2 regions of the Bradyrhizobium sp. UFLA01-814 genome follow, and region 1 is predicted to be linked to the other one. Evidence: predicted binding sites of a transcription regulator. Region 1 holds the regulator's gene; the other holds the start of a gene.
What was found. The regulator LexA, encoded in region 1, represses DNA repair genes until DNA is damaged. The targets are predictions, from matches to a motif close to TGTTCNNNNTGTGTTCNG.

Region 1 (3,814 bases):
CGAGGCGGTGCGGATCTTCACCGGCGGCGTGATCCCCAATGGCGCCGACGCGGTGATCATCCAGGAAGACACCGCCGTCGACGGCGGCGACCACATCACGATCACGGAGGCCGCCAGCGTCGGACGGCACATCCGCCCGGCCGGGGTCGACTTCCGTGCGGGCGAGGTGCTGCTCAGCGGCGGCAGCCGCCTGTCCGACCGCGCGCTGTCGCTGGCGGCCGCCATGAACTATCCGGAACTTGCGGTGCGCCGCCGCCCGAAGGTCGCGGTGCTGGCGACCGGCGACGAGCTGGTAATGCCGGGCTCGCAGCCCGGCCCCGGCCAGATCGTCTATTCCAACGGCTACGCGCTGCGGGCGCTGGCGCGCGCCGAGGGCGCCGAGACCATCGACCTCGGCGTTGCCGCCGACACGGTGGAGGCGACCACGGCCGGCATCCGCCGGGCGCGCGAGGCCGGCGCCGATGTCCTCATCACGACAGGCGGCGCCTCGGTCGGCGACCACGATCTCGTCAAGCGGTCGCTGGAAGCCGAGGGCGTCGACATGACGTTCTGGCGGATTGCGATGCGGCCCGGCAAGCCGATGATGCACGGCCGGCTCGGCGCGATGCGGGTGATCGGCCTGCCCGGCAATCCGGTGTCGTCCTATGTCTGCGCCTTCCTGTTCTTGGTGCCGTTGATTCGGGCGCTCAGCGGCCGGAAAGTGATTCATCATCGCCGCACGAGCGCCCTGCTCGGCCGCGACCTCGCCGCCAACGACCAGCGCGAGGACTATCTGCGTGCACGGCTCGAAGCGCGCGAGGACGGCACGCTGATCGCAACGCCGGTGACGCAGCAGGACTCGTCGCTGCTCGGGAATCTCGCTGCGGCACGGGCACTTCTCGTGCGTCCGCCGTTCGCGGCTGCGGCCGTCAAAGGCAGCGAATGCGAGATCCTGACACTGCCCGAATAAGGTTTTTCGCGCCCCGCCGATTGTGCGTTGCCTGATCCGTTCACCGGAAATTAAGTGGTTGCGGAACACATATCGAACATATAGTGTCCGTTCATGATTTGTTTCGAGTACTGGTGTCTACAATCGGGAAGCCGGGTGGAAGCAGGTGCATTGAGCACATGCTCCTGAGGTCAGGCCCCGCCTGCAGGCCCCACCAGAAGAGTCTCGGAATCGAACGACGCTATCAACCGGGGGAATACTCGAGATGCTCACGCGCAAACAGTACGAACTTCTGCGTTTCATCAATGAACGTCTGAAAGAGGCCGGCGTACCGCCCTCCTTCGACGAGATGAAGGATGCGCTCGACCTGCGCTCGAAGTCCGGTATCCACCGCCTGATCACTGCGCTGGAGGAGCGCGGCTTCATCCGCCGCCTGCCGAACCGCGCCCGCGCCATCGAGGTCATCAAGCTGCCCGAACTCTCGGCCGGCGGGGGCAACGGCCGCCGCGGCTTCACGCCCAGCGTCATCGAAGGCACCCTCGGCCGGCGCGCCAGCACGCCGCCGATCGCCGAGGACGACGGCAACCGTCCGGTCGCGGTCCCCGTGATGGGCCGGATCGCCGCCGGTACGCCGATCGAGGCGCTGCAGACCCGCAGCCACACCATCAGCGTGCCGCCCGACATGCTCGGCGCCGGCGAGCACTATGCGCTCGAAGTGCGCGGCGACTCGATGGTCGATGCCGGCATCCTCGACGGCGACATGGCGCTGATCCAGCGCAACGACGTCGCCAATACCGGCGACATCGTGGTGGCGCTGATCGACGAGGAGGAAGCCACCCTGAAGCGCTTCCGCCGCCGCGGCGCATCGATCGCGCTCGAGCCGGCCAACACCGCCTATGAAGTGCGCATCCTGCCGCCGAACCGGGTCCGCATCCAAGGCAAGCTGATCGGGCTTTATCGCAAATACTGAATTGCAAATACTTGCGGCGGCCGGGAACGAGCAACACGTCGGATCGTTCCTTGCATGATAGTGTAGCGTACGGCCTGCCCGATGCGCTCCGATACCTCTCGCGCAGCGTCGCGTGTTTGTGATCGGAGGCGGTCTCGGACCAGTCGTACAATCGCCCAGAAACGAGCAGAAGCTCGTTCGCTATCGTCCACTCTGGTAGAGGCCCTAATGCCTCAAGGAGAGGCACGGGTCGCTACCTCGAAATGAGGAGCCATCCGATGTGTGACTATAGTCTGCACGCCGTGGCATCGCGCCCCGCCATTGTCGGAGAGACGCTGATCACGACGACGTTCCGCGGCACGTCGACCCGCGGCTTTGCTTCGGAGAACGATCCCACTGTCGCGGTCTGCATGCTGCCGGGCACCGAGCTCGCTTTCGCCGAGAACGTTCGCTACGACAGCCGCTGGATCTGGACCAAGACGCTGAACTATCGCGTCGGCGTATTCAACGAAGTCGAGCCCGACGTGCCCGATCGGCATCATGACGCGGTCGAATTCCCCGACGGCAGCCATGTCCTGGTGACCCAGCTGGTCGAGGGACAGCGCGTCAGCGTGCTACAATTGCCGGCGCTGCATCCGCCGGTCGAGCACAAGCCGAAGGTCGTCGAGCGGCGGCCCTCCGCATTCGCAACGCTGTTTTTGGGTTGAGCGCATCGTCGCCGCGGAATGAGCTGTTCGGCGGCGGATGACCTAAGCAATTTCGGGCGACCCCGGACTTCCGCTTCCGGGGCGCAGGAGGAGGTTTGCGTCGGCCGGCGCCTTGGCGCATCATCGGGCACGGAGGACGTGTGCGGTGGTCGATAAGGTCACATGGCAAAAGGCTGGACGCGTCACGGAACCGGGCCGCTACATGTTCCGGTTCGGTTGGCTGACGGTGACGGCCGACGACCTGAAAGTCTGGGAGCAATTTCCCGAGGCTTCCTTTACCCTCGTCAAGAAGCCCGACGCCGGCCCCGATTCCGACGAATACCATCTCGGCCTGTTCGAGCTGCCGAGCGGCCCCTCACCGGACCACCGCTAATCATCGCCCTGCAGATCGGTCTCGGCCGGCGTCGCGTCCACGGCGGGCCGCGGCGCGGCGGCCGGCGCGCGCAGCGTCGTCTCGCTCTCGCCGTCGCCCGGAACCGCCGGCGACCACGGCCGGTCGATCCCGCCGGGCTTCACCGCATCGACGGCGTAACCGTCCCTGATCCGCCGTAGCACCAGCGCGCCGTGGCGGCGCAGCCGCTCGGCATCGATCACCGAGGCCGCGCAGCCCTGCGGCGCCGGCCGCGCGGTCACGATCAGGCCTGCGCGCTCGCAGTCGTCCGCCAGCGCCTCCGGCCGGGTCGCGAGCGCGACGAAGGCGCCGCCAGGTCCCTGGGCCACGCAGCCGCCGGCATCGCAGGAGACGCCCTCGCCGAGCGACGCATCGGTGGCGGTCCGCGCGTCGGCGTCCGCCGCCAACCACTCCTTGACCAGGAACGCATCCTTGGCGCTGTGCATCAAATGCAGCCGCCCGTCACCGCCGCGCACCGCGACGTTGCGGCCGTCACCGGAGACCAGCACGTCCGGCTGCGGCACCCTGAGCGCCCAGACCGACGCCATCACCAGCAGCACCGCACCCGACCAGCGCAGCGGCGTGCGCAGCAGCCCGAGCAGGATGATGCCGGCACTCGCTGCGATCAGCGGCCCGATCCCGAACGCCGCCATGCGGCCGACCGCGCCCGGGAGTGCGGCGACCCATTGCGTCACCAGGATCATCCAGTCGATGCCGAGTCCCATGATCGCCCAGAACACGCCGTCGAAGCCGAACGGCATGGCGAGGAGCCCCAGCAGGCCGGCCGGCATCACGACCGCCGACACAATAGGCATCGCCGCGAGGTTCGCGAGCAGCCC
Region 2 (3,814 bases), on a different contig from region 1:
TAGATGCCGCGCGCGGCGACCAGGATGCTCTGGGTCCACAGCGTCATCTTTTTGTAGCCCTTCTCGCGCGCGGCGCGGATGCATTGCTCGACCAGGGCGCGGCCGACGCCGAGCCCGCGCGCCTTCTCCTCCACCAGCAGCAGGCGCAGCTTGGCGACCCCGTCGCCGCCGTCGACCAGGAAGATCGAGCCGACCGGCTCGCCGTCGACCTCCGCGATCCAGCAATGCTCGCGGGCGGGATCGAACGATCGCAGAAACTGCGCGCAGATCTCGGCCACCAACGCCTCGTAGCTGATGTCCCAGCCATATTCCTCCGCGTAGGCTTGTCCCTGCCGCGAGACGACCCAGCCCATGTCGCCGACGCGATGGCTGCGCAGCAGGAAGCCGACCGGTTTCCCGGCGGGCGGCTCCAGCGATAGCTCGATCGTGCTCATGGCGCGCACCACCGCGGCGCGACGGTCGCTGTCCATCTGCTTCAATAGCGCCCCGACCTCGCTGCGCGAGCGGCTGTCGAGATCGGCGGCTGCGGTGCGGCCCTTGGCGGTGAGGGCCACCTCGTTGACACGCTTGTCGGCCTTCGACGGCTTGCGGGTCACGATCTGGCGCTTTTGCAGCGCCGCCAGCGTGCGGCTGACGAAACCGGCATCGAGATCGAGATCGAGCACCAGGTCGGTTGCGGTGCAATTTTCGCGATGCGCGAGCTCGTAGATGATCCGCGCTTCCTGCAGCGTGAATGGCGAGTGCAGCAGCTTCGGCTCGATGATGCCGAGCTTGCGGGTATAGAACCGGCTGAAGCCGCGGATCGCGGCGACCTGGCTCTCGAGGGTGGCGTCATGGGAATTTGATTTCATCAAATATATTATTTGACGGAATCAAATAATCCGCAAGGGCTTTGTTCAAGCTTCAGTTCTGAAGACAGAACCTAAGCTTCAGGCTTGTTTTGACGCGTTTTCTTTACGCGAACCGGTGCCCACTTCGCTTGAAAACGCTTCAAGCCACCATGATCCGGCTGCGCAGCATGGTGCGGGAGGAGCGGCCGAGCCGGCGCAGCAGGCGCGCCTCGGAGCGGCGGGCGTCGGGCCGATAGCCGCCGATCCGCTCGTAATGTTCGCGCGCGATCAAGAGGCCCTGTTCGGCCGAAGGCCCGGTGATCATCCGGGCGACGAATTTGAGGCCGTCGCGCAGGCCGGGGTCGGTGTAGGGCGCGCGGGCGTAGCGGAAGATGCCGGCGCGGTCCTTGCCGCTGGCCGCCACCATCTGGATGAACTGGGTGGATTCCTCGATCCAGCCGGCATCGAGCACCGCGCCCGGATGCAGGAACATCAGCCAGGGCGACCGCGCCTGCCGCGCGCCTGCCGCAAGCGCCGCGGCGCGCGTGCCCTCGAAGCGCAGGAAGCGGCAGCCGGCGACGTCGGCGACGCGCTCCATCACATCGCCGTTGCTGCGGTCGACCAGCAGCACTTCGCGGATGACACCCGCGGCCGCGCCCGGCACCAGCGCCGCCAGGGTTGCGACCGCGGTGCGCTCGACGCCGTCGGTTGGAATGATCACGCTCAGCATGATTTTGAGGCTTCGATGGCTCAAACGATGGAGAAACTCCGGCCGTGTTATCACCTTGTCATATTCAAAGCAGCCTGTTCGCCTGCAGAATTTTGTAGCAAGGTTCTGTGGAATTTCTCCGTTCATGTTCTTGATTTGTTCTCGTGCTGTGTTAGCTTCAGAACATGAGCCGAGCATCCTCTCATGCCCTCAAGCACCCGCCGGTAACGGCGCCCTCCGATAACCCGGCGGGTGCACCCACCCCTTTTCGCGAGCTTGCGGTCGCGATCGAGCGCGAGCGGCGGCGCGGCCGCGGCGCGCAGTCCAACGCCAGCGGCCGCTACGAGGCCGAGGCTCGCGTCGCCTTCGACGATGGCTGGCAGAGCCTCGAAGATTTGCCGCCGTTTACGACCAGCGTGGCGCTCGACACCTCACGCAAGGTGATCACCCGCAACGACTCGCCCGACATCGGCTTCGACCGTTCGATCAATCCCTATCGTGGCTGTGAGCATGGCTGCGTCTATTGCTTCGCGCGGCCGACCCACGCCTATCTCGGCCTGTCGCCGGGGCTGGACTTCGAATCGAAGCTGTTCGCCAAGCCGGACGCACCCGCGCTGCTCGAGAAGGAACTGGCGGCGCCGGACTACGAGGCCCGGATGATCGCGATCGGCACCAACACCGATCCCTATCAGCCGATCGAACGCGACCGGAAGATCATGCGCAGCGTCCTCGAGGTGCTCGAGCGCGCCGGCCATCCGGTCGGCATCGTCACCAAGTCGGCGCTGGTCGTGCGCGACATCGACATCCTGGCGCGGTTGGCCAAGCGCAATCTCGCCAAGGTCGCGCTCTCGGTGACGACGCTCGACCCGAAGCTCGCCCGCACCATGGAGCCGCGGGCGTCGACCCCGCCGAAGCGGCTCGAGGCGATCAAGCGGCTCGCCGACGCCGGCATCCCGACTACGGTGATGGTCGCCCCCGTGATCCCGGCGCTGAACGACTCCGAGATCGAGCGCATCCTCGATGCCGCCGCGCATGCCGGCGCCAGGGAGGCGAGCTACGTGCTGCTGCGCCTGCCGCTCGAGGTGCGCGATCTGTTCCGCGAATGGCTGATGGCGAACTATCCCGACCGCTACCGTCACGTCTTCACGCTGATCCGCGACATGCGCGGCGGCCGCGACTACGACTCGCAATGGGGCACCAGGATGAAGGGCACCGGCCCGATGGCCTGGATGATCGGCCGCCGCTTCGAGATCGCCTGCGAAAAGCTCGGCCTCAACAAGCGGCGGACCAAGCTGACCACCGATCACTTCGCCAAGCCGAAGCGTAGCGGACAGCAGCTCAGTCTATTCTAGGCGGACCCGTAGCCCGGATGAACGCAGCGAAATCCGGGGCTCGTCGACCCGTGGCCAAAGACGTCCCGGATTGCGCTTCGCTCCATCCGGGCTACGAAGACGTCAAACAGTGAGTGCAAACATGAGTAACACCCCGACCGCACGCTTCACCGTCCTCACGCTCGGCGTCAGCGACATGCGCGCCAGCATCGACTTTTATGAATCACTCGGCTTCACCAGGAAGATGCGCGCGACCGGCGAGGAGGTTGCCTTCTTCGAGACCGGCGGCACCGTGCTCGGCCTGTTCCCGTGGCATCTGCTCGCCGCCGATGCGGGGCTGCCGGATCAGCCGCGGCCGTCAGCGTTCCGCGGCGTCGCGATCGCCTGGAACTGCAACGACGACGCCGAGGTCGATCGCGTGATGGCGTTCGCGCTGTCGAAAGGCGCGAGGCTGCTGAAGCCCGCGCAGCCCACCAGCTATGGCGGCTATTGCGGTTATTTCGGCGATCCCGACGGCCACGCCTGGGAAGTGGTGCGCGCGCCGGGCTTTGAGGTTCGCGACGACCGCCGGGTGTCAATTCCCGATTAGAGCGCCGATCCCGATTGGAGCGGCGAATTGAATAACGGGGAAGGGCGCCAGGTTCCAGGTTGCGCCGCGGGCCGGGCTTGATCACGATCCCCGCATGATTCGGGACAAGTCCAACAGCACGGTTAAGACCGCGTCGAAGAAGAAACCGGCCGAGCCGGCCAGGCCGGACAAGCGCGTCATCGTGGTGACGCGGCCGAGCTTTCGGCGCGAGCGCGCGCTGATCAAGCGCGGCGTCTGGCCGGTCGCCGGCTGCGACGAGGCCGGGCGCGGGCCGCTGGCGGGTCCGGTGGTCGCCGCCGCCGTGGTGCTGGACCCAAATCGGATTCCCAAGGGCCTCGATGATTCGAAGCGGCTG

Region 2: the regulator LexA is predicted to act here: its motif matches at 1,686-1,703, upstream of PMN64_RS07405 (PA0069 family radical SAM protein).

Annotation. Positions count from the first base shown of each region.
Region 1 covers NZ_JAQOSR010000089.1:31,165-34,978, reverse strand. Annotated here, with positions in the region: gene glp (gephyrin-like molybdotransferase Glp) at 1-949, shown strand, start outside; gene lexA (transcriptional repressor LexA) at 1,194-1,898, shown strand; gene PMN64_RS25110 (hypothetical protein) at 2,156-2,584, shown strand; gene PMN64_RS25105 (hypothetical protein) at 2,730-2,957, shown strand; gene PMN64_RS25100 (ComEC/Rec2 family competence protein) at 2,954-3,814, opposite strand, start outside.
Region 2 covers NZ_JAQOSR010000015.1:61,854-65,667, forward strand. Annotated here, with positions in the region: gene PMN64_RS07395 (GNAT family N-acetyltransferase) at 1-851, opposite strand, end outside; gene PMN64_RS07400 (glycosyl transferase) at 991-1,560, opposite strand; gene PMN64_RS07405 (PA0069 family radical SAM protein) at 1,725-2,891, shown strand; gene PMN64_RS07410 (VOC family protein) at 3,013-3,459, shown strand; gene PMN64_RS07415 (ribonuclease HII) at 3,554-3,814, shown strand, end outside.